Regions from separate parts of the Sinorhizobium sp. NG07B genome, predicted to be linked through region 2. Evidence: predicted binding sites of a transcription regulator. Region 2 holds the regulator's gene; each other region holds the start of a gene.
What was found. The regulator PhoB, encoded in region 2, activates phosphate uptake and scavenging genes when phosphate is short. The targets are predictions, from matches to a motif close to TGTCATNNANCTGTCAT.

Region 1 (9,627 bases), 350 kb from region 2:
AATACTGCCAATGTCGCGGCGGCCCCCGAGCGCCGACCATTTCGGGGCGAGTCGGTCAGTCCATGTGCTGGCGGCTGCGCGCGCTCTCTAGCCGACGAGGTCGACCGCGTAATAGGAGAGGGCCGAAATCAGCGCGGCGGCGGGCATTGTTATCACCCAGGCGACGACGATGTTTCCGGCAATCCCCCAGCGCACGGCCGAGACGCGCCGGGCCGACCCGACGCCGATGATGGCGCCGGTGATCGTGTGCGTTGTCGAGACCGGAATCCCGAGCCAGGTCGCTGCAAACAGCGTGATGGCGCCACCGGTCTCGGCACAGAAACCCTGCATCGGATTGAGCTTTGTGATCTTCGATCCCATGGTGTGGACGATCCTCCAGCCGCCGAACAGCGTACCGAGCGCGATCGCCGCCTGGCAGGTGATGACTACCCAAAAGGGCACATGGAATTCCGGCCCGAGATAGCCCTGCGAAAACAGGAGCACGGCGATGATGCCCATCGTCTTCTGGGCATCATTGCCGCCATGGCCGAGCGAATAGAGCGAGGCCGAAACGAATTGCAGGCCGCGGAACGTGCTGTCGACGGCAAACGGCGTCTGGCGCACGAACAGCCAGGAGACGATCAGCACCAGCAGGAGAGCGAGCACGAAGCCGATGCCGGGCGACATGACGATGGCGCCGGCGGTCTTCAGGAGGCCGGACCAGACGATGGAGCTGAAGCCGGCCTTTGCGAGGCCCGCGCCGACAAGGCCGCCGACGAGGGCATGCGAGGAACTCGATGGGATGCCGAAGACCCATGTCAGGATGTTCCAGGCGATTGCGCCGATCAATGCCGCAAAGATGACCTGCGGCGTAACGATGCCGGGATTGATGATCCCCTTCCCGAGCGTCTCGGCCACGTGCAGGCCGAAAAACAAAAAGGCGATGAAGTTGAAGAAAGCCGCCCACATGACGGCATATTGCGGCCGCAGCACCCGCGTCGACACGATCGTTGCGATCGAATTCGCCGCATCGTGCAATCCGTTCAGAAAGTCGAAGAACAGGGCGACTCCGATGAGGCCCACAAGCAGCGGGAAGGCGAGTGTGGCGTCCATCAGACGTTCTCGATCACGATGCCGCTGATCTCGTTGGCAACATCCTCGAAGCGGTCGACGACCTTCTCCAGCTCGCTAAAGATTTCGCTGCCGATGATATAGGCCATGGGATTGGTGCTGCCATGGCGCTTGAAGAGGTCCTTCAGGCCCTGCTCATGCAGCTCGTCGGAACGGCCTTCGACGCGGGTGACCTCTTCTGCGATCGTGCTCAGGCGATGCGCATTGACGCCGATCCGGTTGAGGAGCGGAATGGCCTCGGCGACAAGGTGGGCAGCCTCGACGACTGCGGCGCCCATCGCCCGCATGCCGGGATCGAAGCTCTGCTGCTCGTAGAGCCGGATGGTCTTCACCGTCTTGTGCATCATGTCGATCGCATCGTCCATCGACTGGATGAGATCCTTGATGTCGCCGCGGTCGAAGGGTGTGATGAAGCTGCGGCGCACAGCGAGCAGGACCTCCCGGGTGATCCCGTCGGCCTCGTCCTCGAGCTGGACGATGCGGTCGCAATGACGTTCGATGTCCGGTCCGCCGGCGAGCAACGCCTTCAGCGCCTCCGCCGCCTCCAAGACGGTGCGCGAGTGCTGCTCGAAGAGATCGAAGAACCGGTCTTCACGGGGGAGGAGCTTGCGAAACAGGCCGAGCATCAGCGATCCATACGGTTGTCGATTGTCATGCCGCTGTCATATTGTACCTGCACGCCCGTGAAAAGTTCCGAAGCAGCGGAAAAACGGGGCTTTCCCACAGCGGTTTGGCGCAGGGCCCGGCCACGTGACCGGTCCACGCCTCGGGCGAGAGCCTTTCGGCTTGCCTCGGCCGGGCTTTCGTCCTACCTGACAGGCACGTCGAACGCGGACCCGCAATGCCCCATAAGGTCTATCTCAGCCGCCTGAAACTCAGTGATTTTCGCAACTACGCGGCGCTGTCGCTCGAGCTCGACCAGCGCCATGTGGTGCTGACCGGCGAGAACGGCGCGGGCAAGACCAACCTTATGGAGGCGATCTCCTTTCTCTCGCCGGGGCGGGGGCTGCGTCGCGCGGCTTATGCGGATGTCGCCCGGGTGGGCGCGGCGGACGGTTTTTCGGTTTTCGCGGCGGTCGAGGGCATGGACGGGCCGGTGGAGATCGGCACGGGCACGGCGGGTGCGGAGGAAGGGCAGTCGCGCCGCCTGAGGCTCAACGGCACGCCGACCCGCACCGTCGACGAACTCACCGACCATCTGCGCGTGTTGTGGCTGACGCCGGCGATGGACGGGCTGTTCACCGGTCCATCCTCGGATCGGCGGCGGTTTCTCGACCGGCTGGTGCTGTCGCTCGATCCCGAGCATGGCCGGCGCGCCAGCGAGTTCGACCGAGCGATGCGCAGCCGCAACCGGCTGCTCTCGGAATTCCGGCCGGATCCCGCCTGGCTGACCGCGATCGAGCGCGAAATGGCAGGCTTGGGCGTCTCGATGGCGCTTGCGCGGCTGGAAATGCTTGGGCTTTTGACGGCACTTGTGGAACGCAGCCAAGGCGGCGGCAGCTTCCCGTCCGCCGGTCTTTCGCTTGCCGGCTTTCTCGACGATTGTCACGGCCTGCCCGCCTACGACCTCGAAGAACGCTATCTCTCGATGCTCAGCGACGGCCGCATCCGCGATGCGGCGGCGGGGCGAACGCTCGAAGGGCCGCACCGCAGCGATCTCCTGATTCGCCACCGGGAAAAGGACATGGAGGCGGAACGCTGCTCGACCGGCGAGCAGAAGGCGCTGCTCGTCGGGCTCGTGCTCGCCCATGCGCGGCTCGTCGGCGACCTGACCGGGCACGCGCCGGTGCTGCTGCTCGACGAGATCGCCGCCCATCTCGATCAGGGGCGGCGGGCGGCTCTCTTCGACCGCGTCGACGAGCTCGGCGGTCAGGCCTTCATGACCGGGACGGACCGGGCGATGTTCGAGGCGCTCGGCGGACGGGCCTGCCATCTGACGGTTGCAAACGGCCGCGTTTCGGAGTGACATCCGCCTGCTCCATGGCGTGCTTTAAAAAAAGGCGCCGACAGGCATCCACGGAGACGGACATGACCGCAGCAGCACTCGACTCATCGGAAATCGCCCGTTACGCGCGCCATATCGTGCTCCCTGAGATCGGCGGCGCCGGACAGCAGAAGCTGAAGGCCGCGCGCGTGCTGGTCATCGGCGCCGGCGGGCTCGGCGCCCCGGTGCTGCAATATCTCGCCGCGGCTGGCGTCGGCCGGCTCGGCATCGTCGACGATGACGCCGTGTCGCTGTCCAACCTGCAGCGCCAGGTCATCCACGCCACCGGCGATGTCGGCCGGCCGAAGGTCGAAAGCGCCGCCGCCGCAATTGCCAATCTCAACCCGCATGTGGAAGTCGCGCCGCACGCGTTGCGCCTCGCATCCGAAAATGCAGAGGCGATCTTCCAGCAATACGACCTCGTCGTCGACGGTTCGGACAATTTCGATACGCGCTACCTCGCGGCCGATGCGGCGGAGGCGGCGCGCCTTCCGCTCGTCACCGGCGCGGTCGGGCGGTTCGACGGTTCCGTCACCGTGTTGAAGCCTTACGAGGCGGATGCCGGCGGGCACCCCAATCCGTCTTATCGCGATCTCTTCCCGACGCCGCCTCCGCCGGGCGCGGTGCCGGCCTGCGCCGAAGCCGGCGTGGTCGGAGCGCTGACCGGCGTCGTCGGCACGCTTCAGGCGATGGAAGCGATCAAGCTCATCACCGGCATCGGCGAGCCGCTTATCGGCCGGCTGCTGCTCTATGACGGCCTCGCCGCCACTTTCAACACGATCCGCTACCGGCGCGGCCGGGCTTGAGCGACGGAATGGAAACGCTCCGCCTCGACCCGGGCTTCGATCGCTACGAGGAGCTCCTGGCGCTGATCCTGAAATCCTTTGCCTCCATGGACGGGCGGATCGACCCGCCCTCCTCCGCCCATGCGCTGACGGTCGAGTCCCTGCGCCAAAAATCGAGGGACGAGGTCGGTTTCGTCGTCGCCAACGGCGCCGATCTTCTTGGCTGCGTGTTCTTGAAGCCCGAACCGGACTGCCTCTATATCGGCAAGCTCGCCATCGATCCCGGCCATCAGGGCAAAGGTCTCGGCCGACAGCTGCTTACCGCCGCGGAGGAGACCGCCCGAAGCCTCGGACTGCCGGCGCTGAGGCTCCAGACGCGGATCGAACTCACCGAAAATCACGCCACCTTCGCGGCCTGGGGCTTCGTCGAGACCGGCCGCTCCGCCCATCCGGGCTTCACCCGCCCGACATCGATCGAGATGCGGAAGATGCTGCGATAAGGGCGGCGTCCCGTATTGCCGCTCCCCACAACGATCCCCTTGTGGGGGCGTTGCGCGGCGGCTGCACCCGAAAACACCCGGTAGCCGCCTCAATCCCGCCCCGGCAGCACCCGGTCCGGCGGGCGGTGGCCGTCGAAGAAGGTGCGGATGTTGATCACCACCTTGTCGCCCATGTCGATGCGGCCTTCGAGCGTCGCCGAGCTCATATGCGGCAAGAGAACGACCTTGCCCTCGCCGGCAAGCCGGATGAGCTTGGGATTGACGGCCGGTTCGTTCTCGAAGACATCGAGGCCGGCCCCTGCGATCTTGCCCTCCCGCAGGCTCTTGATCATCGCCGTCTCGTCGATCACGTCGCCGCGGGCGGTGTTGACGATGTAGCTGTCTGGGCGCATCAGCGCCAGCCGGCGCGCCGAGAGCAGATGATAGGTGGCGGGCGTCGACGGGCAATTGACCGAGACGATATCGACGCGGGCGAGCATCTGGTCGAGGCTGTCCCAATAGGTCGCCTCCAGCATCTCCTCGGTCTCCCGCTTGACGCGATGGCGGTTGTGATAGTGGATCGACAGCCCGAAGGCCTTGGCGCGGCGGGCGACCGCCGTGCCGATCCGCCCCATGCCGACGATGCCGATGCGCTTGCCGGCGATGCGCCGGCCGAGCATCCAGGTCGGCGACCAGCCGGCCCATTCGCCCTTGCGGTCGGTCAGCACCTGCGCGCCCTCGGCAAGCCGGCGCGGCACCGCTAGGATCAAGGCCATGGTCATGTCGGCGGTGTCTTCCGTCAGCACGTTCGGCGTGTTGGTGACGGTTATTCCCCGGCGGGCGGCGGCATCGACATCGATATTGTCGACGCCGTTCGAGAAGGCCGCGATGAGCTTCAGTTGCGGGCCCGCCTGCTCGATCAGCGCCGCATCGATCCGGTCCGTCAGCGTCGGAACCAGCACATCGACCCTCTTCACCGCAGCAACCAGCTCCGGCTGGCTGCGCGGCGTATCGTCGATGTTGAGTTCCGCGTCGAACAGCTCGCGCATGCGCGTTTCGACGACTTCCGGCAGTTTCCGGGTGATGTAGACGGTTGGCTTCTTCTTGCTTGTCATTCCTGCGAGCGGCCCTCGTTGACGGGTCCTTAACCAAGTTGGGTGATAGTTCTCCCCTATAGCCGCAATTTCTACCAGACCCGGTGGGGAAGACAATTGAAAGTCGCTGTCCGGGTAAAGGATTCGCGGCGCGCGCCCGGCGAGGCGCGTCTCTGGGTGCTTCTTCGGATCGGAACCGACCCGAGGTTTGGAATATGCGGCAATTCAACGTGCCACAGCGAGCCTTGTGCGTCTGAGAAGGCGAACGGCTCCGCTGAGACACCGCAAGGCTTCGCTTAGGATCGGAACATGGGCTTCGTCATGCGTCACTTCATTTCCAAAGCCTCTCTATTGCTGCTGGCCACGGTCCTCGCAACGGCCAGCATGAATTCCGCCGCCTTCGCCCAGGCGGCCAAGGGTCCGAGCGGTCTGCCGCTCCCCCGCTTCGTCAGCCTCAAGTCCAAGAGCGTCAATCTCAGGATCGGGCCGAGCCTCGACTACGCCGTCGCCTTCCGCTATCTGAAGAACGGCGTTCCCGTCGAGATCATCCAGGAATATGACAACTGGCGCCGCATCCGGGACGCCGACGGCACGGAAGGCTGGGTCAACCAGGCGCTGCTTTCCGGCGATCGCACCGCCGTTGCCGCACCGTGGATGCGCGGCAAGGGCGAAGGCGTCTTCGTCAACCTGCGACGCGACCCGCAGAGCACCGCACCGATCGTCGCCCGCATGCAGCCGGGCGTGCTTTTGCATATCGGCGAGTGCAATGGCGACTGGTGCCATGCCGAGACGCAAGGGGTGGAAGGCTGGATCGCCCAGAGCGAAATCTGGGGCGCCTATCCGGGCGAGGCCTTCAAGTAGCTGTCCAACCCTAGAGAAGAGCGGCTTCCCTTGCGGCACCGGCAAGCGAGACCATTGGGCGCGGGCCGATCTGGCCGATGACGATGCCGGCAGCCAGGTTGCCGAGCTTGCTGCAGTCTTCGAGCGATCTGCCGGTCGTGTAGCCGTAGAGGAAGCCGGCCGCATAGAGGTCGCCGGCGCCGGTCGTGTCGACCACCTGCGCGACGGCCGTCGCGCCGACCCGCACCCTTTCCTCGCCGCGAACGACGATCGAGCCTTCCTCGCTGAGGGTCACGGCGGCGAGCTTGCAGTCCCCGGCGAGCATTCGAAGCGCCTCATCGAAATCCTCCGTCTCGTAGAGCGCCAGCGCCTCCTGCTTGTTGGCGAAAACGATATCGACGGTGCCGGAACGCATCAGGTCGAGGAACTCGTCCCGATAGCGGTGCACGCAGAAGCTGTCCGACAGAGTCATCGCCGTTTCGCGCCCGTGCGCATGGGCAATTTTTGCCGCCTCGCGGATCGCGTCCTTGGCCCGCGGCGGGTCCCAGAGATAGCCCTCGAAATAGGTGACCGTCGATTGAGCGACGACGTCGGGCTCGACGTCTTCCGGACCGAGTTCGACACAGGCGCCGAGATAGGTGTTCATCGAGCGCTCGCCGTCCTCGGTGACGAAGATCATAGAGCGCGCGGTCGGCGGCAGGCTGTCGAGCGGCCTGGTTTGGAAATGCACCCCTTGTGCGCGGATGTCGTGGGTAAAGATCTGGCCGAGCTGGTCGCTGGCGATCTTGCCGAAATAGGCGGCGCGGCCGCCGAGGCTCGCCACACCCGCGGCGGTGTTGCCGGCGCTGCCGCCGGAGGCTTCGACAGCCGGGCCCATGCGCGAATAAAGGAGTTCCGCCCGCTCCGCATCGATGAGGTTCATCGCGCCCTTGATGATGCCGTTGTGCACGAGAAAGCTGTCATCGCAGCGCGCAATGATATCGACGATCGCATTGCCGATCGTCAGTACATCGAATTTCGTCATGAGCTCCGTCCGGTTCCTGAATGGCCGGTGTTCGTTAATAGCGGTTTTCCGACCATTTGGAAGAGCCGTACCGCCTTTGAGGCGCGCGAGTAGCGCCGGAGCTCTAACAATGCTGCGAAAATGCCGCCATCACGCCGGCAGCGCCCTTTCATCATAGGCGTCTGCGAAGGCGGCGCTCGGCGGGATCGGCTTGATCACATCGATCATCACGCCGTTCGGATCGGCGGTGATGAAATGCCGCTGGCCGAAGTCTTCGTCACAGAGGGCCTTGAGAATGGGAAGCCCAGCGTCTCGCATCTCGGCATAGAGCCGGTCGGGATCCTCGACTTCGAAGTTCAAAAGCAGACCCTGAACCGGGGCGCGACGTTGCTCCGGAACGGTCTCGTGGCGGTAGTCGAGGACGGCAAGCGTGACATGTTCGTCCTCGCTCGACTGCAGATGCATGTACCAGTCGCTCTCGAAAAGCGCCTCGAAGCGAAAATGCTTCACATAGAAATCGGCTGTAGCCCGCACATCGGCGGTCATGATCACCGGATAGTAGCTCGTGGTTTTCATGCTTTTCCTCCATCGATCATTATCATACAATCTGTATGTATCTAATTAACATACAGGCTGCATGTATGCAACAGGAAAGAAGCCGCCGGTCGAATCGCGAACGCTCGGACACGACCCGCGCCGCCATCATCGACGCGGCACACGCACTCTTCGTCGACAAGGGCTATGCCGACACGGCGACGCCGGAGATCGTCGCCGCGGCGGGGCTTACGCGCGGCGCGCTCTATCACCATTTCGAGGACAAGAAGTCGCTGTTTCGGGCGGTGATAGAAAGGGAGGCGCGCGAAGTCGCCGCAACGATCGAGCAGTTCGCTCCCGACGGCCTCGCGCCGCGCGAGGCGCTGCTCGCCGGGGCAGCCGCCTATTTCGACGCGATGGCGGTTCCCGGCCGGGTGCGCCTGCTGCTGCTCGACGGCCCGGCCGTCCTCGGCGTCACCGAGATGGCGGCGATCGACGCCGCGCATGGCGGCAGAACTCTCGAAGAAGGATTGAGCGCGGCCATGGCTCCCCACCGCCTCGAGGAGAAGGCGGTCAAGGCGATGGCCTTCCTCTTGTCCGCCGCCTTCGACCGGGCAGCGCTCGAGATCGATGCCGGTGCGGCGCGGGCCGACTATGCCTATGCGATCGACAGGCTGATCGATCGCTTGATCGACCCATGAAGAGCTGGGTCGTCAGCCGGCGACCGGAAGGACCTGTGGCGGCAATTCGACAAGCGGCGCCGGAATGTCGCAACTCTTTTCGGGCGACTTGCAGATGTCGGCGATGATGCAGCGCTCGCATTCCGGCCGGCGCGCCTTGCACACATAGCGGCCGTGCAGGATGAGCCAATGATGGGCGTGGTAGAGATATGTCTCCGGGATGACCCGCATCAGATTGGCCTCAACCTCGTCCGGCGTCTTGCCGGGTGCGAGGCGAATGCGGTTGGCGATGCGGAAGAGATGCGTGTCGACGGCAATGGTCGATTGGCCGAAGGCCATCTGCAGCACCACATTGGCGGTCTTGCGGCCGACGCCCGGCAGCGTCCTGAGCTCCTCGCGCGTCTTCGGCACCTCGCCGCCGAAATCGGCGATCAGCTTTTGGCTGAGCGCGATGACATTCTTTGCCTTGTTGCGGTAAAGGCCAATAGTCTTGATATAGTCGCGCAGTTTGTCTTCGCCGAGCGCCATCATCTTTTCGGGCGTGTCGGCGACGACAAAGAGCGGCCGCGTCGCCTTGTTGACGCCGGCATCCGTCGCCTGCGCCGAAAGCGCCACCGCCACCAGCAGCGTGAAGGCGTTGACATGTTCGAGCTCGCCCTTCGGCTCCGGCCGCTGGACCGAGAAGCGGCGAAAGATTTCCTCGATCTCCGCCTTGCTATAGACACTGCGCTGCCGCGTGGATCGGCGGGCAGCCGTTGCCGCGCGCGGTTTCGCGGGTCCCGGCGACAATTTGCGTTTCACGTTTTTCATGCTGCATCTATAGTCATTGGTTATGACCGAAGGCAACGCCGAGACAAGCATCAACGACGCGCCGATCTTTTCGGCGGAACTCACCCCCTACCGCTCGCTCGGCCTCAAAGGGTTCAAGATCCTGCTGATGATCGCGGCTGCGATGAGCGCCGTGCATGTCCTGGTGTTCCTGGTCATCGGCGCCTGGCCGATCGTGTTCTTCTTCGGCCTCGATTTCGTGCTGCTCTTCGGCGCCTTTTGGCTCAACTACCATTCGGCGCGCGCCCGCGAGGAGGTCAGCGTCTCGCGCACCGACGTGTCGGTGAGGA
Region 2 (9,627 bases):
CGCTGTGGCGAGAAACGGCGCAGCGGCCGAACTCTCCCGCACATCGCCTAGATCGTGTCACCGCTCTCCGATTTCAATAGCCCGGCCTGGCCCTCGAACGGTCCCGTCAGACGGCACCCATGCACCAGGCGAGGATCGACTTCTGCGCGTGCAGCCGGTTCTCGGCCTCGTCGAAGACGACCGACTGCGGGCCGTCGATGACCTCGTCGGTGACTTCCTCGCCGCGATGCGCCGGCAGGCAATGCATGAACAAGGCCTCCGGGGCCGCGTGCTTCATCAGCGCCGCGTTCACCTGATAGGGCTGAAAGACGTTGTGCCCGCGGGCGCGATGCTCCTGGTTCATTGACACCCAGGTGTCGGTGACGACGCAGTGCGCGCCGGCAACCGCCTGCTCCGCCTCATGGCAGAGCAGGATTTCGCCGCCATTGTTACGCGCCCAGTTCAGGAACTTGTCCTGCGGCTCGGAGCCGAGCGGCACGGCCATGTTCATCCGGTAGCCGAAGCGCGCCGAGCCTTCGATCAACGAGTGAAGCACGTTGTTGCCGTCACCCGCCCAGGCAATCGTCTTTCCCTTGACCGGCCCGCGATGCTCCTCGAAGGTCATGATGTCCGCCATGATCTGGCAGGGATGCGTGTCGTCGGTCAGCCCGTTGATGACCGGAACGGTGGCGTGCTCGGCCAATTCCAGAAGCCGGCGATGATCGGTCGTGCGGATCATGATGGCGTCGACATAGCGCGACAGCACCTTGGCCGTGTCGCCGATCGCCTCGGCGCGGCCGAGCTGCATTTCGGTCCCCGACAGGAACAGCGTCTCGCCGCCGAGCTGCCGCATGCCGACATCGAAGGAAACGCGGGTGCGGGTCGACGGCTTTTCGAAGATCATCGCCAGCATCTTGCCGGCAAGCGGTTTCTCGGCGGTTCCGGCCTTGGTCGCCGTCTTTCGTGCGCGGGCATCGTCGATGATCGTGCGCAGGTCGGTCGCGGTCATTGCCGAGAGATCGAGAAAATGTCTGGTGGCAGTCATAATGCTGTAGTTCCTGTCGTAAACCGGTAATCGACCGTCCGTCGCGACCTCAGGCCGCGGCCGTTCCGCTCTTGGCGCGCACCGCCTCGGCGGCACGCTCGAGTCGTGCAAGCCCCTCGCGCGCTTCGGCGGGCGTGGTGATCAACGGCGGCAACAGCCGCAGCACGTTCTCACCGGCCGGCACGGCAAGCAGCTTCTCGGCGCGGATCGCCTTCAGGAAGTCGGCGGAAGGCACCTTTGCCTTGATGCCGAGCATCAGGCCGTCGCCGCGGATCTCCTCGATCACGTCGGGGAAGCGATCCTTGAGCGAGGCAAGCCCCTGGCGGAACACCAATCCCACGTCGCGGACATTCTCCAGGAAACCATCGGCCAGGACGACATCGAGCACCGCATTGCCGACCGCCATCGCCAGCGGATTGCCGCCGTAGGTGGAGCCGTGGGTGCCGGCCACCATGCCGGCCGCCGCCGCTTCCGTTGCCAGGCAGGCGCCGAGAGGGAAGCCGCCGCCGATGCCCTTGGCGACGGCCATGATGTCCGGCTTGATGCCCGACCATTCATGCGCGAAGAGCTTGCCGGTGCGGCCGACGCCGCACTGGACCTCGTCGAGGATCAACAGCAGCCCGAACTCGTCGCAGAGCGCGCGCAGTTCCTGCATGAATTCTTTCGAAGCGAGGCGAATGCCGCCCTCGCCCTGGATCGGCTCGACCAGGATTGCAGCGGTCTCGTCGTTGATCGCGGTCTTGACGGCGGCGATGTCGCCGAACGGCACCTGATAGAAGCCCGGAGCCTTCGGCCCGAACCCTTCGATGTATTTCTGCTGGCCGCCGGCGGCAATCGTCGCGATGGTGCGGCCGTGGAAGGCGCCTTCGAAGGTGATGATGTGGAACCGCTCCGGATGGCCCTTGGCGAAATGGTAGCGGCGCGCCGTCTTGATCGCACATTCGAGCGCTTCCGCACCGGAATTGGTGAAGAACACTCGATCGGCGAAGGTGACCGCCGTCAGCCGCTGCGCCAGGCTCACCTGGCCGGGAACATCGTAGAGATTGGACACATGCCAGAGCTTCTCCGCCTGCGCTTTCAGCGCTTCGACGAGATGAGGATGGGCATGGCCGAGCGAATTGACCGCGACGCCGGCTGCAAAGTCGAGATAGCGGGTGCCGTCTTCGGCAATCAGCCAGACGCCCTCGCCTCGCTCGAAACGCAACGGCGCACGCAGATAGGTGTCGTAGAGCGGCGTTGTTGCGGCCATGATCAGCATCTCCTTCGTCATCGGCATCGCTGTCGGACGTATCGGCCCGACAAAAATCAAAAATGCCGCCTTTCGGCGGCGCAGGCACTATTCCCATATCGCGGCGCAATGTCAACAAAACCAAGGCTTGCAACAGACGCGCCGGCCCGGATTCCGCACCGCGAAAAAATCCCGATGCGGGGCTTGCAAAAATGCAACTATCCGACAGCAAGTTGGGGAAAACTGCGAAATCGATTCGGCGCGATTCCGGCGACTCTTGCCACGGAGTCACCCGGCCGGTAGGTTAATATTCAATTACTAGACGCATGCGGCGGACCTAGTCACCAAAATAGTTATCGCGTTGTAACTCCGGGGCTTTTCCGGAGAACGGTGATGGATTCTGCCATCCCAACGCCGAGAACGGGGAGTGCAGACATGAACTGGACGGACGAGCGGGTTGAGAAGCTGAAGAAGCTATGGTCCGAGGGCCTAAGCGCGAGCCAGATCGCGGCGCAGCTGGGAGGCGTCAGCCGTAACGCGGTGATCGGCAAGGTTCATCGGTTGAGCCTGCCAGGCCGCGCCAAGGCCGGCGGAGCGACAGCGGCGGCTCGTCCCAAGCGGACGACCTCGGCGCCCCGCGCCCCGAACTACGCGGCACGCGCCGTGACCCGGACGGTTACCCGCGCTGCCGGCACGGCCGTGCTCAAGGAAGAGGTCGCCGTCGATCTGGTGGCGGAGCAGGATCTCGCACTCGACACCAACATTGTCGTGCCGATGTCGCGCCGGCTGGAACTCACCCAGCTGACCGAGCGGACCTGCAAATGGCCGATCGGCGACCCGCTCAAGGAAGAATTCCACTTCTGCGGCAACGACTCGCCGGAATCCTCCCCCTATTGCAGCTACCACGCTCGCCTCGCCTACCAGCCCTCGGCCGAGCGGCGCCGCGCGCGCTGATCGGTCGGAGCAATAACAAATAACGCATGAAGGGGCCCGTCGGGCCCCTTATCACTTTGGAACGCCGGAAGAGCAGCGCAAGCGTCAGCTTTCCAACGAATAGCCGGCGCCGCGCACCGTCCTGATCACATCGGGCATATTGGAGAAATTCAGAGCCTTGCGCAGCCGACCGACATGGACGTCGACCGTTCGCTCGTCGACATAGATGTCGTGCCCCCAGACGCCGTCGAGCAGCTGCGAGCGGGAGAAGACGCGGCCTGGCGAGGCCATCAGGAACTCCAGGAGCCGGAACTCCGTCGGGCCGAGCCTCACTTCGCGGGTGCGACGATGCACGCGATGGGTTTCGCGGTCGAGCTCTATGTCGCCGCAGCGAAGCACCGTCGACAGCACTTCAGGCTTCGCCCGCCGGAGCATCGCCTTGACCCGCGCCATCAGCTCCGGCGTCGAGAACGGCTTGACGACGTAGTCGTCGGCACCGGTCGCAAGGCCTCGCACCCGCTCGCTTTCCTCGCCGCGCGCCGTCAGCATGATGATCGGCAGCCGCTCGGTCTCCGGGCGCTGTCGGAGACGGCGGCAAAGCTCGATGCCGGAGACGCCGGGCAGCATCCAGTCGAGGATGAGAAGGTCGGGCAAGCGCTCCTGCAGGCGGATCTCCGCTTCGTCGCCGCGAAAGATCGTATCGACCTCGAAGCCCTCAGCCTCGAGATTGTAGCGCAGCAGCACGCTGAGCGCTTCCTCGTCCTCGACAACGGCTATCTTCGGCAACATTCAGCTACGACTCCTTGCCTAGATTCATGATTGGCGGGTGTCCCCTCAGTCGGTGACGGATCCGAGCGTTGACGTCATGTCGTCCTTCGGCCGCTCGCCCTGCGGCTGGGCGCCCGTCGCCATGTAGTAGATGGTTTCGGCGATATTGGTGGCGTGGTCGCCGATACGCTCGATGTTCTTGGCGCAGAAAAGGAGATGCGTGCAGGGGGTGATGTTGCGCGGATCCTCCATCATGTAGGTCAACAGCTCGCGGAACAACGAGGTGTAAATCGCGTCGATCTCCTCGTCGCGTTCGCGGATGCTGTTTGCCTTCTCCGGCGAACGCGAGGCGTAAACGTCGAGGACCTCCTTGAGCTGGATCAGGGCGAGTTCGGCGAGGTGCTCGAGACCGCGCGCCAGCTTGCGCGGAATGCCGGAGCCGGCAACCGCGATGACGCGCTTGGCAGTGTTCTTGCCGAGGTCGCCGACGCGCTCGAGATCGGCGGCGATCCGGATCGACCCCATGATCTCGCGGAGATCCGCGGCCATCGGCTGTCGCTTGGCGATGGTGACGATCGCCTTTTCGCCGATCTGGCGCTCGGCGTCGTCCAAGATTGCATCGTCGGAAATGACCTTCTGGGCGAGCGCCAGATCGGAATGCACCAGAGCCCGGACGGAATCCGCCACCATCTGCTCGGCCTGGCCGCCCATCTCCGAGATCCGGCGCGTCAGATATTTAAGCTCTTCGTCGAAGGCTGTCGTTATGTGGGGGTGAGACATCTACGGTTCCTCGAGGGCGCACTCTTCGCGGTGGGTTTTCGGGCGATCAGCCGAAGCGGCCCATGATGTAATCCTGGGTGCGCTGGTCGTCCGGATTGGTGAACATCTTGTCGGTGTCGTTCTCCTCGACGAGATTGCCGAGGTGGAACATGGCGGTGCGCTGCGAGACGCGGGCCGCCTGCTGCATCGAGTGGGTCACGATGACGATGGTGAAATTGGCGCGCAGCTCGTGAATGAGCTCTTCGACCTTGGCCGTGGCGATCGGGTCGAGGGCCGAGCAGGGCTCGTCCATGAGAATCACTTCCGGGCTGACGGCAACGGCGCGGGCGATGCAGAGGCGCTGTTGCTGGCCGCCGGAAAGACCCGTCCCCGGCTCCTGCAGGCGGTCCTTCACCTCATTCCACAGGCCCGCCTTCTGCAGGCTCGTTTCGACGATCTCATCGAAATCGGCCTTCGTGCGGGCGAGGCCGTGGATGCGCGGCCCGTAGGAAACATTCTCATAGATCGACTTTGGGAACGGATTGGGCTTCTGGAAGACCATGCCGACGCGGGCGCGCAGTTCCACCACGTCGATCGACGGATCGTAGATGTCGTCCTCGTCGAGGGTGATCCGGCCGGTGACCCGGCAATTCTCGATCGTGTCGTTCATGCGGTTGAGCGTCCGCAGGAAGGTCGACTTGCCGCATCCGGAAGGGCCGATGAGCGCCGTCACGGTACTCTCGCGGATATTCAGGTTGACGTCGAAGAGCGCGCGCTTCTCGCCGTAATAGACCGACACATCCTTGCCGATCATCTTCAAGGGCACCGTGTTCATTTTCTGGTCCAGAGCCTTTTCGACTGCAGCTTCCGACATGATGTTCATAGTCCTTACCCCACTACCAGCGACGCTCAAAGCGACGCCGCAACAGAATTGCGCCGAGGTTCATGATGACGAGGAAGATCAGCAGGATGATGATCGCCCCCGAGGTACGCTCGACGAAGGCGCGCTCAGCCTCGTTCGCCCACATGTAGATCTGCACGGGGAGCGCCGTGGACGGTTCGAGCGGCGAGCCCGGATAGTCGACGACGAAGGCGACCATGCCGATCAGGAGCAGCGGCGCCGTCTCGCCGAGGGCGTGCGCCAGGCCGATGATCGTGCCGGTCAGGATGCCGGGCATGGCAAGCGGCAGCACATGGTGGAAGATCGTCTGCATCTTCGAGGCGCCGAGGCCGAGCGCGGCGGAGCGGATCGACGGAGGCACGGCCTTCAGCGCGGCGCGCGTCGCGATGATGATCGTCGGTAGCGTCATCAGGGTCAGCACGAATCCACCGACGAGGGCCGCCGAGCGCGGCATGCCGGCGAAATTCACGAAGACGGCGAGACCGAGAAGGCCGTAGACGATCGACGGCACGGCGGCGAGATTGTTGATGTTGACCTCGATCAGGTCGGTCAGCCGGTTCTTCGGCGCGAATTCCTCGAGATAGAGCGAGGCGGCGACGCCGATCGGCAGCGACAGGACGAGGACGATCAGCATCATATAGGCAGACCCGACCAGCGCCACGCCGACGCCGGCCGCTTCCGGGCGGCTCGATGCGCCGAACGTGAAGATGCCGGTGTTGAAGCTCTTCTTCAGCACGCCGGCCTCGGCCAGCTGGTTCATCCAGGCGACCTGCTGGTCCTTGACCTTGCGCTTCGATTCGTCGACCGTGAGGTCGATCTGGCCCTTGAAGGCCGAATCGATGTTCGCGTCGGCGAGCAGCGTCACCGGGATCGTCTTGCCGATCACCGAAGGGTCGGCAACGACAATGTCACGCAGCTGCGTGCGGACGCTGTCGGAGACCATGTCGTTCGCCTGTTTCACAAGCGGCCGCTTCTTCGGGTCGATGCCGAGCTGCTTGACCAGGGCGTCGCGGACGAGCACCGGATAATTGGCGGTCATCAGTTGCTTCGGATCGGTCGCGCGCTCGTTCTTCGGGTCGATCACCTTTTCGGAAAACTCGATCGGCAGCGTGATCGTCGTCTGCTGGAAGGCCGTGTAGCCTTTCGAGACAACACTCCAGACAAGGACCGCCAGGAAGAACAGGCCGATAACGATGGCGCTGATGCCATAGGCACGGAACCGGCGCTCCGCGGCGTAGCGGCGTTTTATGCCGATGTCGCGGCGGCTTTCGGCGGGACGGGTCGAGACCCTTACCGTGGGAGAAGCAACGTCGGTCATTCGTACTGTTCCCGATATTTGCGCACGATGTAGAGCGCATAGATGTTGAGGCAGAGCGTGATGACGAAGAGTGTGATGCCGAGCGCGAAGGCGACCAGAGTCTGCGGCGAAGTGAACTCCAGGTCGCCGGTCAGCTGGTGGACGATCTTGACCGTCACCGTCGTCATCGGTTCGAACGGGTCGAGCTGCATGCGCGCGGCGACGCCGGCAGCAAGCACGACGATCATCGTCTCGCCGACCGCGCGCGAGGCGGTCAGCAGCAGCGCTCCGACGATGCCGGGCAGTGCGGCGGGAAGAATGACCTTCTTCACCGTCTCCGAGCGCGTCGCGCCGAGCCCGAGCGAGCCGTCGCGCAGCGCCCGCGGCACCTGCGTGATGATGTCGTCCGACAGCGACGAGACGAACGGAATGAGCATGATGCCCATGACGATGCCAGCGGTCAGCACGCTCTGCGCCTGAATGAAATTCTGGTAGTTGCCGGTGATGAGGCCGTTCAGCTGCGTCGAGATGTCGCGCAGGAACGGGCCGACTGTGACGAGCGCGAAGAAGCCGTAGACGATCGTCGGGATGCCCGCCAGCACCTCCAGCAGCGGCTTCGCAATAGACCGCAGCCGCGGACTGGCATACTCGGCCATGTAGATGGCGGCGAACAGGCCGACCGGTACAGCAAACAGCATGGCGACAAAAGCGATATAGAGCGTACCGCCGAGAAGCGGCAGCAGGCCGAACTGGCCGGAGGCGCCCTCGCTGCCTGCCGCGGCGAAGCGGGGATCCCAGACCGTGCCGAAGAAGAACTCCATCGGCGAAACCATGCTGAAGAAGCGACCGGCTTCCGACAACATCGAGCCGATGATGCCGATCGTCGTCAGGATCGCGATCGACGAAGCGACGACGAGCGAGCCGAGCATGACGCGCTCGACCTGATTGCGGGCGCGAAAGCGGGTGGTAACGTTGCGGATTGCATAGAGGCCGCCGGCGATGGCGACGAGCAGCACGACGGCGCTCATCAGCCAGCGGCTGTAACCGCGCATCGTATTGAACTGCTCAGCCGCCTCGACCATGTACGGCTCGCCTTCACCGGCAAGCGCCACGCCCTTGGCGGCGAGCGTTTCGCGCAGATTGGCCGAACCGGTCTTGACTGCCTCGATTTCCGCGGTGTCGAGGCGTTTAAGCCCCGTGGCGACCGCCTTCACCTGGCCGAGCGCGAGCTGCACTGCCGCGTTGCCCTGACTTTGGACCGTATCAGGGAGCGCCGAGCGAACGGCGGAATCGACATGAAGCGGCGAGGCGATCAGCCATGCGGCAAGCACCAGGACCGCGGGCAGCACTGCCCAGATGGCGACATAGCTGCCATGGTAGCCCGGCAGTGAATGCAAGGTGGCAAGCTTGTTGCCGGACTCGGCAAGCGAACGGGCGCGGCCGGCAAAATAGGCAACAAATCCAACTAAAGCGATGATCAGGAGAAGAAGCGAGGTGCTCATCGGCACGTCTCCACGGCAGGGCCGCCAAAAAAATCCAACTATGCAAGGTCCCGGCGCAGCGGAAAGCTGCACCGGGACCGGTCTTGATCAGAGCAGATTGCCAGCTTCGAAGGTCTTGCGGATTTCTTCGCGCTCGGCATCCGGAGCAGCAACCAGGCCGTATTCGGCAAGCGGGCTGTCGGGGCCGATCATCTGGTCGTCGACGAAGAACTCGACATATTCCTTGAGACCCGGAATGACGCCGAGATGCGCCTTCTTGACGTAGAAGAACAGCGGACGGGAAACCGGGTACTCGCCGGAGGCGATCGTTTCGGTCGACGGTACGATGCCGTTGACGGTCGCGACTTTCAGCTTGTCGGCGTTGTTTTCGTAGAACGACAGGCCGAAGACGCCGATGCCGCTCTTGTTGGAAGCGATCCGGGCGAGCGTCTCGGTGTAGTCGCCGTCGATGTCGACGGCGAGGCCGTCCTTGCGCACGGCAACGCACTTGCTGTGCTGCTGCTTTTCATCGCTGACGGCAGCCTTGATGACGTCCTGAGCGCCGGAGGCCTTGCAGCCCGCAGCGAGGATCTTCTCTTCGAAGACTTCGCGCGTACCATGCTTCTGACCCGGGATGTAGGCGGCGATTTCGGCATCCGGCAGCGAAGCGTCGACTTCCGACCACTTCTTGTAGGGGTTGGCAGCGAGCTTGCCGTCGACGACGACTTCAGCGGCGAGCGCCTTGTAGAGGTGCTCCGGCTTCAGTGCGATATCGGCATTGCCGGCGTCCGTCGCGAAGACGATGCCGTCGTAACCGATCTTGACTTCCTGGATCTCGGTCACGCCGGCTGCCTTGCAGGCCTCGATCTCGCTGTCCTTGATCTTGCGCGAGGAATTGGCGATGTCGATCGTGTCTTCGCCGACGCCCTTGCAGAATTCCTTCAGGCCGGCGGAAGAGCCGCCGGATTCGACGACCGGGGTCTTGAAGTCCGGGAATGCCTCGCCGAAGCTTTCGGCGACGATCTTTGCGTAGGGAAGAACGGTCGAGGAGCCCGCGACCTGGATCTGGTCGCGAGCGACAGCAGCGCCCGCGAATGCGGCGGATGCAACCAGCGCCGCTACACTGAGTTTAAGGATGTTCATTGATGTTCTCCCGGAATGGGCTCGTGTTGGTGCGCTAGCGATCAGCGCTCTCTCGCCGTTTAATCGGCTGCCCTAGTTAGCCGCCGATGGCTA
Region 3 (9,627 bases), on a different contig from region 2:
ATCGAGAGCACGCCGAGTACCATCCCGCCGTAGCGGAACACCGGGCTTGGCGATCTGCCGTCGAGCGTCATGAAGATGCCGGAAGCGCCGATCGCAAGCAGCGTGTAGATCGCCTGCTCGCCAAGGCTCGGAACGGAGCTGTCGAGAACGCCGCCATTCATCGCATGGCGCACCAGGATCGCGAGCGTCAGCAGCACGAAGAGACTCGCGAGCGCCTGCAAAAGGTTGCGCAGGCGCAAATCCGCGGAAGCGCGCAGGAAATAGGCGCAGCCGACGAGCAGCAGTGCCGGAATGCCGTAGCCCGGCAGGAGTGCATTGAAGACCGGCGTCGTTCCAAGGCTGCCGGGGCCGACGATGGTCGGCTCCCAGGCGATCCGCGCCAGTACGACGATGGCGGCGGCAACGGTCACCCAGGGCAGGACCGGCCAGGTGCGGAGACGCGTCGCAAAGGTGTAGCCGGCGCCGAGGAACGCGATTGCAAGCGTCGTCACCAGCCCGTCCGTCCACGCATGCAGGCCGATGACGAAGAGTCCGAGGGAACCCAAGGCGAGCAGCCCGATTGCGAGATCGAGTTCGCGTCCCTCGGCGTTGCGGCGGGAGAGCCATTCGACGAGGCCGAGGAGGAACAGGCCGCCCGCAAAGGCGGAAAGCCCATGCGGCAGGTCGAATGCGAAATTGCCGGTCATAAGGAACGACATTCCGATGAGAGTGCCGGGCACGACGGCAGCGATGCCGGCCCAAAGAATGGCAAATTGCCGATGCTCCGCGAGGCGCGAAAGCACCGCCGAGGCGAGCAGCAGGAAGAGCGCCGCGAGCACCATCGCCGTCAGCATGGCAGCCCGCCCCGGAACGACGATCTCCGGCGACGCCAATGTCGGGTCGAGATAGGCAAGGACGCCGCTGAGTGCGGTCAGCGTCCACGTCCCGACGACGGCAGCAAGAGACGCGAGCAACGCCGGATAGGCCGCAGTGGCCCGCAGGGCGCCGACGCCGGCGAGACCCGCGGTGACGACGACGAATTCGGCGATCGGGAATCGCGCCGCCTCGACCGCCGGGCTGATAAAGAGAAGCGCAAGGAGTGCCGCCACGATTGCCGCCGACAGCGAGATCGCCGCATGGGGCGGCGTGAAGAGCGTCTCCCAAGGGCCCCGAGCCGCGGCTGGCGATGCGATTGTTTCCGCCGTTGCACCGCTCGCGCGCTCGACGCCGCCGGGCCAGATCAAACCGACGCCGACGACCATCACCAAGAGCGCGGCGGCGACCGGCGGGGCCTCGAAAGGCGCGGCCAACGCGATATAGGCCAGTCCCCAAAGGCCGAGGCCGGCATTTGCGAGCGTCGGCACGATCGTCCAGCGGCGCAGGCGCGAGGCGGCAAGCGTCGCGAGCCAGGCGACCGAGAGAAACGCGAACAGCACCCACGGCCGCGGCTCGCCGCTGGAGACGAAGAGAGGGGTCAGCAACGACGCAAGCAGACCAAGACCGGCAAGCGCCTGGCCATGCAGCAGCGAGAGACCGACTGTCGCCAGCGAAATCAGCGCCAGCAGCGCGAAGGCCGGCGCCGTCCCAATGTAGCCGTAGATGCCATGCGCCGCATAGACGACGCCGAACAGCGTAACGGCGCCGGCTGCGGTCAGCACGCCGGGAATCATCGCATTGCGGAACCGGTCGGAAATCGTCGGCACCGCCCGGCGCCGGATCACTTCACCGGCGGCCCCGAGCACAAGGCCGAAGACCGCAGCGAGCGTGAGCCGGACCGTCGGGCTCAAAAGCCCGGCCTCGATCGAGTACTGCACCAGGAAAAAGCCGCCGAGCGCCAGCGCAAGTCCGCCGACCCAGACAGGCCAGCGTCCGCCGATACGGCTCTCGAGGCTCTCCGCAGACCGCGCGGCTGCGGGTTCGGCAGTCGCTACAACGGGAGACTCGCTGCCTATCTCGGCGCCCGCCGGGGCACTGCCGAAAATCTGCGCCCCCTCGCGCGCCTGCGACCACGGCCCCTGCACCGCCTCTACGCCGACCTCTGGCACAGTCGCTGCCTCGCCCTCTGTTGGCGCAGATGCCGCAGGATCGGACACGACCTCTTCAGGGGCCTGCGTCGCGAGTCGGGCGATCTCCGCCTTCAGGCTCTCGATTTCGGCGTCCAGTCGGTCTGCGGTCCTGCGGCCGCCGAGAAAGGCGGCAAGCGCCAGGACAAAGGCAACCAAGGCGATAAGCTCAAGCATGGGTCCCCCGACACCACGACGACTCGTGAACGATTCGCACAAGTTATCGCGGAATGCCAGCGGAGACATCCCGCTTGAACTTGCCCTTCCTCGCAACCGGAGGTTCTTTGCGGTAAATGTCTTTCGGGGGAGAAGAGCAGCAAGCTCTTCATCGAACTGTCGCAGAACTGTCATGGGCTAGCTGATAGAGCGAGGATGGACGCCGACCACAGGCGGCGCTTCGATCGTTCAAATGGGGAGTGACCATGGACAAGCATCTCGGCTCGACGGAAGAAACCGAATTCAAGACGCTGACGGAACAGAGGGAGGAGCTGGAAGATATCGGCCAGAACTGTTCCACTAACCCGACCATGGGCGACATCATCAACCGTCGCTTCTCGCGTCGGTCGTTCCTTGGCGGATCCCTTGCGGTTGCCGCCATTTCGACGACGGTCAGCCCGCTTGCGCTGCTTTCGGCCGATGAAGCTCGCGCCGAGAGCGCGTCCCGCTTCGACTTCAAGGAGATCGAGGCCGGCGTCGACGAGAAGCATCACGTCGCTGAAGGCTACGACGCCGACATCCTGTTGCGTTGGGGCGACAAGATCTTCGCTGACAGCCCCGAATTCGATCCGCTCAAGCAGACCGCCGAAGCGCAGGGCCGCCAGTTCGGCTACAACAACGACTATGTCGGCTTCATCCCGCTGGACGGGAGCCCAGACCATGGCCTGCTGGTCGTCAACCATGAATACACCAACGCCGAGATCATGTTCCCGAACTTCGCCCGCGTCGAAAAGGTGACGGAGGACGGCAAGGAAGAGGACAAGGTCGTTCTCGGCGAATACACCAAGGAACTGGTCGACATCGAAATGGCCGCCCATGGCGGCACGGTCGTCGAGATCCGCAAGGTTGACGGCAAGTGGCAGCCGGTTCTCGACGGCAAGTACAACCGCCGCATCACGGCAAATACCGAAATGCAGCTCTCCGGTCCGGTGGCCGGCCATGACCGCGTCAAGACCGTAGCCGACCCGACCGGCAGGAAAGTCTTCGGCACCATCAACAATTGCGCCGGCGGCGTCACCGCCTGGGGCACCTATATGATGGCCGAGGAAAACTTCAACGGCTATTTCGGCGGCGAGCTCGCCGAGGATCATCCGGAATTCAAGCAGCTGAAGCGTCTCGGCGCGCCCGGCAGCCAATATGAGTGGTCGAAGTTCTACGAGCGCTTCGACGTATCGAAGGATCCGAACGAGGCCAACCGCTTCGGCTGGGTCGTCGAGGTCGATCCGCTCGACCCGACCTCGGTGCCGAAGAAGCGCACCGCCGTCGGCCGTTTCAAGCATGAGGGCTGCGAATCGATCGTCAACAAGGATGGCCGCGTCGTACTCTATAGCGGCGACGACGAGCGTTACGACTATGTCTACAAGTTCGTGACGAAGGGCACATACAATCCGAACGACCGCGCCGCCAACATGGACCTCTTCGACGAAGGCACGCTCTACGTGGCGAAATTCGACGAGGACGGCACGGTCACCTGGGTGCCGATCATCCATGGCGAGGGCCCGCTGACGACCGAGAACGGCTTTGCCTCGCAGGCCGACGTCCTGATCAACACCCGGCTTGCCGCCGATGCGCTCGGCGCCACCAAGATGGACCGGCCGGAAGACATCCAGCCCAACGCGAAGACCGGCAAGGTCTATGTCATGCTGACTAACAACACCAAGCGCAAGGAGGAAGAGGCGGACGCTGCCAATCCGCGCGCCAAGAACGCCTTCGGCCACATTGTCGAGATCTCCGAAACGGATGGCGATTTCGCTTCGACGAAATCCAAATGGGACATCCTGCTGAAATGCGGCGACCCGAGCGTTGCGGAAGTCGGTGCTTCCTTCTCGACGGCGACGACGAAGAACGGCTGGTTCGGCATGCCGGACAATTGCGCGATCGACTCGGATGGCCGCCTGTGGGTATCGACCGACGGCAATAACGAGAAAGAGACGGGCCGCACCGATGGCGTCTGGGCGATCGAAACCGAAGGCGAAGGACGCGGCACATCGAAGCTGTTCTTCCGGGTTCCGGTCGGCGCGGAAATGTGCGGCCCAAGCTTCAACCCGACGAGCGACACCTTCTTCCTCGCCGTTCAGCACCCGGGCGATGCCGGCCTTGCCACTTACGAGAAGCCGGCAACGCGCTGGCCCGACTTCCGCGACGACATGCCGGTGCGCCCGGCAGTGGTCGCCGTGACCAAGCAGGGCGGCGGCAAGATCGCCTGATGCATGCCGCCCGAAAGTCCTCAGCGGCTTCGGGACAACGACATGCATAGAGCAAAGACCTGAAGCGCGTTGCACGGCTCCGTCCAAAGCGACGCGCTCTAAGGCCGAATTGCCGGTTCGGGTGCCGCATTGAAGGTGCGGCACCTGTTTCGCATCTCATGCTGCCGGGGGCGGGACCGGCTTCAGCGCCTTCAGTGTCGCATGGACGAAACCGTCTCGCGCCGAGGAAACGTCGACGCCGCGCGGTTCATAGACGTGGCGATTGAGGAAATAGGCCGTCAGGCGAAAGGCCGCGGCGAGGCTGTCGTAATCGGCCGCGCTGTCCCCTCCCGAGAGGAAATCCGGAAGCGCAAGCATGCGCTCCGCATAGGGTGCGCCGGCCGCACGGCTGACGGCGCGACCCGTTTTCGGCGACACGTAGACAAGTTCGGCCCGGGCGCCGGTCGCAGCACATTCGGAAAGATCGAGGCCGAAGCCGAGATCGTTCAGGACCGCCAGTTCAAAGCGCACGAACAATTCGCCGGCGTCGGCCGGGTCCTCGAGGTGGTCGACGATCACGGCGAGCGCCTCGTAAAGATGGGGATGCGGATCGCGCTCCGGCAGCAGCCGCAGCAGGGCGCCAAGCGCCTGGATGCCGTAGACCGAGGTCGCCGCCTCCATCAGTCTGGCGGCGCGCAGTTCGAACGGCTCGATGCGGAACTCGCCGAGATGTTCGTCGAGCCTGGCTCGCCAGGTGACTTCCACCGAATTGCCCGGCTGCAGCACCGGCTGCATCGTTCGCGAGCGGCCGGAGCGCACGAGCCCAAGATGCCGCCCATGCGCGGACGTCATGACCTCGGCGATAACAGAGCTTTCGCCGTGCCGCCGGATGCCGAGAATGATGGCCTGATCGCTCCATTGCATGGAAAAGGCATACACCCGCTGCGGAAAGCGGATCAAGCGAAGATAGCGCGTAAATCGGGCCGCGCCCCTGGGCCACCCAGACCAGCGACCGTCGCCCTTTCCGGGACCTGTTCGCCGCACTACAATTCTATCATTGTCCAGCCGAATCGCGGCCAGCCTTCCTGTACGAAGCGGCTGCCGTCCCCACGGACAACCACCAGGAGTGTTTGGAGTATGTGTGTTTCCCGCCTCGTCCAGCCTCTCACGCTCCTCCTTGTTCTGGCCGCGCTGGCGGGCTGTGCGACGAGTACCGCGCAGCCGCCCCGGCCGCGGGGACCGGATCCCTATTTCACGGCGATGTACGGACCGCAGCCGGACGAGGCGTTCCCCTTGCCTGCCACCGACATAAGCAAGGTCGATCCGCGCTTCCTGCGGCAGCAGGTGCCCTACGTCACCCACGAGCCGCCGGGCACGATCGTCATCGACACGCCGGACCGATACCTCTATCTCGTGCAGGGCGGCGGCATGGCGCTGCGCTACGGGATCGGCGTCGGCAAGGCGGGGCTGGAATTTGCCGGCGAGGCGCGCATCGGCCGCAAGGCCCAATGGCCCCGCTGGATACCGACCTCGGACATGGTCGCCCGCGAGCCGGAACGCTATGGCCCGCTTGCCGACGGCATGGATCCGGGCCCGACCAATCCGCTTGGGCCACGAGCGCTCTATCTCTATCAGGATGGCAAGGACACGCTGTTCCGGATTCATGGCACGACCGAGGCCTGGTCGATCGGCAACGCCGTTTCGAGCGGCTGTATCCGGATGTTCAACCCGGACATCATCGATCTCTATAACCGCGTGCAGGAAGGCACCCGAGTGGTGGTGATCCAGGCGCAGTCGCCGATGGAACCGGCCATGCCGCCGGTCGATGCTCCTCCCATGCAGACGCCCGCCGAAGAGGCACCGCTGGCATTCTGAGACGCTACCAGGCGTCCGGCTCGCGCACGAGATGGACGATATTGGCCGGGTTCATCACCCAGCCGCCGCGAAAGGCCTCGCCCAGATCCTCGACCGCATCGCAGCGCACCGCGCCGTTCGCGACGAGATGGCTCAAGGCCGCTACGTGATCGTCGGTGAACAGTTCCAGCCAGACTTCAGCCTGGCTCAAATGCGGCATCTCGTCGATCCAAAGCCGATTCGGCCCGAGTATGAAGCCCTTGGCCGGCAGTTTCTCGTCGAATGGCGGCAGACCGACGACGTCCCGGTAGAAGGCCAGCACGGCCTCGTATTCATGGCTCGGCACCTTCATAGCGATGTTGATGCCGCCCTTCATCTCCACTGACATCACGCGATCCCCTACACCTGCGGCTCGAGCGCCGGCTTGCCGGAGAGCTCGCTGACATAATAGCCCTCTCGGAGGTTGATGCCGTACTCGACCCAGGCCTTCATGCAGGCGAGCATCTGCGACCATCCCTCGCAGTTAAGATACGAGCTCTTCTGCCCCTGCTGGTTTTCGCGCCAGCCGCTTTCGGCAATGGTCACCATGGTGGCTCCGTCCTCGAGCGGCTGGAATCGCATTTCGACTCGCGTCTGGTATGGGGACTCTTCCTTCGCAACCATTGCGCCCCAGCGGAAGACGATCCGTTCATGGGGCTCGACCACCTCCACCTCGACCGGGACTTCGCCCCACCAGGTCACCGTGGCGCCGGCGACCAGCGGACCGCTGACGCCGCCGAGCGTCACGAAATAGCGGCTGAGCTTGTCGGGATTGACGACCGCGTCGAAGACCTCCTCGACGGGACGGGCAATGCGCCCGTTCACACGAAATTCGAAAGCCATGACGACCTCCTCTCGATTGTCTTCGGGCATAATATGTTATAAAAATATAACATGTCAATTGATTCGAAGGACGACGCGGTTTTCAAGGCCCTGGCCAATGGCCGGCGCCGTCAGATTCTCGATGCGCTGAAGGAGGCGCCCCGCACGACAGGCATGCTGTGCGAGCGATTTTCCGATCTCGACCGCTGCACCGTGATGCAGCACCTGAAAGTGCTGGAGGAGGCAAATCTCGTTCTGACCAGGCGCGAAGGGCGGGAACGATGGAACCATTTGAATGCCCTGCCAATCCGAGCCATTCACGACCGCTGGATCAGCCAGTATTCCGGCCATGCGATGTCCGTGCTCACGGCCCTGCAGCAGCAACTCGACGGTGAGCCGGAGTGACGGTTTCGTCTTTCCATTGCCCGGCTTTCTTCGTATGAACGATCGAGTTCAAGAAGACCGGGGGCATTTCCGTGCGTTACCTCATTACCGGCACCGCGGGCTTCATCGGCTTTCATGTCGCCAAGCGGCTGATCGACGATGGGCATTTCGTTGTCGGCTTCGACGGCATGACGCCCTATTACGACGTGACGCTCAAGGAGCGCCGTCACGCCATCCTGGAGCGCTCCAACGGCTTCAAGGCCGTGACCGCGATGCTCGAGGACCGCTCCGCGCTCGACCGCGCCGCAGAGCTTGCGGAACCGGAGGTCATCATCCATCTCGCCGCGCAGGCGGGCGTTCGCTACAGCCTTGAAAATCCGAAGGCCTATGTGGACGCCAACCTTCTCGGGTCCTGGAACGTGCTCGAGCTTGCCAGGGCGATCGGCCCGAAGCATTTGATGCTGGCATCGACCTCGTCGATCTACGGCGCCAATGAGAAGATACCCTTTGCCGAGGCCGATCGGACCGACGAGCCGATGACGCTCTATGCGGCGACGAAGAAATCGATGGAGGTGATGGCTCACAGCTACGCCCATCTCTATAAGGTGCCGACCACCGCCTTCCGGTTCTTCACCGTCTATGGTCCCTGGGGCAGGCCCGATATGGCGCTCTTCAAATTCGTCGATGCCATCCTTAACGGCCGGCCGATCGATATCTATGGAGAGGGCCGGATGAGCCGTGACTTCACCTATATCGACGACCTGGTCGAAGGCATCCTGCGGCTTTCCCACGTGGCGCCCTGCGAAGCCAATCGCGTCGGCCCGGAACTGGCGCAGGATACGCTTTCCCGACAGGCGCCGTTTCGCGTCGTCAATGTCGGCGGCGGCCAGCCGGTGGAGCTGTTGACCTTCGTCGAGACTGTCGAGAAGGCCGTCGGCAGGCCGGCTATGCGCAACATGCTGCCGATGCAGATGGGCGACGTGCCGCGGACCTACGCCTCACCGGATCTGCTCGAGGCGCTGACCGGCTTCAAGCCGACCATCGACGTCGAGGAAGGCGTCGCTCGTTTCGTCGAGTGGTATGAGCAATATTATCGCCCTGCAGCGGCCCACGCCTGAGGACAACCGAGCGATTCGTCGCCTTGGAAAACGCCCCTGTCATTTTCAGGTCGAAAAACGGTCCTATTTGCCTATCAATGGATGCGTAGCTCCCAAGGCTCGATAAGGACTCAACAACAAAGGAAGAGCGGATGAAGATTACGATGATTGGCGCCGGCTATGTCGGCCTCGTTTCCGGCGTTTGTTTCGCGGATTTCGGCCACGACGTCGTCTGCCTCGACAAGGACGAGAGCAAGATCGCGGCGCTTAAGAAGGGCGAGATCCCGATCTTCGAGCCGGGGCTCGACCATCTGGTCGCCAGCAACGTCGCTGCAGGGCGCCTGCACTTCACCACCGACCTCGCGCCCGCCGTTTCCGGCAGCGACGTCATCTTCATCGCCGTCGGCACGCCGTCGCGCCGCGGCGACGGCCACGCGGACCTCTCCTATGTCCATGCCGCCGCACGCGAGATCGCTGCCAATCTCAATGGCTTTACCGTCGTCGTCACCAAGTCGACCGTCCCCGTCGGCACCGGCGACGAAGTCGAACGCATTATCCGCGAAACCAATCCGGAGGCGGACTTTGCCGTCGTGTCCAATCCGGAGTTCCTGCGTGAGGGCGCGGCGATCGATGATTTCAAGCGGCCCGACCGAATCGTCATCGGCCTTGCGGATGACGACCAGCGCGCCCGCGACGTGATGACCGAAGTCTATCGCCCGCTGTATCTGAACCAGGCACCGCTGGTCTTCACCTCGCGCCGCACCTCGGAACTGATCAAATATGCCGGCAACGCCTTCCTGGCGATGAAGATCACCTTCATCAACGAGATGGCCGACCTTTGCGAAAAGGTGGGCGCCAATGTCCAGGACGTCGCCCGCGGCATCGGGCTCGACGGACGGATCGGCGCCAAGTTCCTGCACGCCGGCCCCGGCTACGGCGGCTCGTGCTTCCCCAAGGACACCCTGGCGCTCGTCAAGACCGCACAGG

Region 1: the regulator PhoB is predicted to act here: its motif matches at 1,760-1,776, upstream of CO664_RS00095 (DUF47 domain-containing protein).
Region 3: the regulator PhoB is predicted to act here: its motif matches at 2,377-2,393, upstream of CO664_RS16515 (PhoX family phosphatase).

The regions. Positions count from the first base shown of each region.
Region 1 is NZ_NWTD01000001.1:7,807-17,433, reverse strand. Features, by position in the region: gene CO664_RS00100 (inorganic phosphate transporter) at 88-1,092, opposite strand; gene CO664_RS00095 (DUF47 domain-containing protein) at 1,092-1,736, opposite strand; gene recF (DNA replication/repair protein RecF) at 1,952-3,076, shown strand; gene moeB (molybdopterin-synthase adenylyltransferase MoeB) at 3,139-3,900, shown strand; gene CO664_RS00080 (GNAT family N-acetyltransferase) at 3,909-4,379, shown strand; gene CO664_RS00075 (D-glycerate dehydrogenase) at 4,469-5,473, opposite strand; gene CO664_RS00070 (SH3 domain-containing protein) at 5,774-6,313, shown strand; gene CO664_RS00065 (adenosine kinase) at 6,324-7,316, opposite strand; gene CO664_RS00060 (VOC family protein) at 7,446-7,871, opposite strand; gene CO664_RS00055 (TetR/AcrR family transcriptional regulator) at 7,937-8,530, shown strand; gene nth (endonuclease III) at 8,543-9,319, opposite strand; gene CO664_RS00045 (DUF2244 domain-containing protein) at 9,342-9,627, shown strand, end outside.
Region 2 is NZ_NWTD01000001.1:355,209-364,835, reverse strand. Features, by position in the region: gene argF (ornithine carbamoyltransferase) at 107-1,024, opposite strand; gene CO664_RS01795 (aspartate aminotransferase family protein) at 1,074-2,273, opposite strand; gene CO664_RS01790 (GcrA family cell cycle regulator) at 2,688-3,206, shown strand; gene phoB (phosphate regulon transcriptional regulator PhoB) at 3,291-3,974, opposite strand; gene phoU (phosphate signaling complex protein PhoU) at 4,020-4,733, opposite strand; gene pstB (phosphate ABC transporter ATP-binding protein PstB) at 4,780-5,595, opposite strand; gene pstA (phosphate ABC transporter permease PstA) at 5,609-6,931, opposite strand; gene pstC (phosphate ABC transporter permease subunit PstC) at 6,928-8,412, opposite strand; gene CO664_RS01760 (substrate-binding domain-containing protein) at 8,500-9,534, opposite strand.
Region 3 is NZ_NWTD01000004.1:371,007-380,633, reverse strand. Features, by position in the region: gene CO664_RS16520 (DUF2339 domain-containing protein) at 1-2,219, opposite strand, end outside; gene CO664_RS16515 (PhoX family phosphatase) at 2,465-4,465, shown strand; gene recO (DNA repair protein RecO) at 4,622-5,368, opposite strand; gene CO664_RS16505 (L,D-transpeptidase) at 5,582-6,319, shown strand; gene CO664_RS16500 (glyoxalase/bleomycin resistance/dioxygenase family protein) at 6,324-6,686, opposite strand; gene CO664_RS16495 (SRPBCC domain-containing protein) at 6,698-7,180, opposite strand; gene CO664_RS16490 (metalloregulator ArsR/SmtB family transcription factor) at 7,232-7,564, shown strand; gene CO664_RS16485 (NAD-dependent epimerase) at 7,636-8,661, shown strand; gene rkpK (UDP-glucose 6-dehydrogenase) at 8,793-9,627, shown strand, end outside.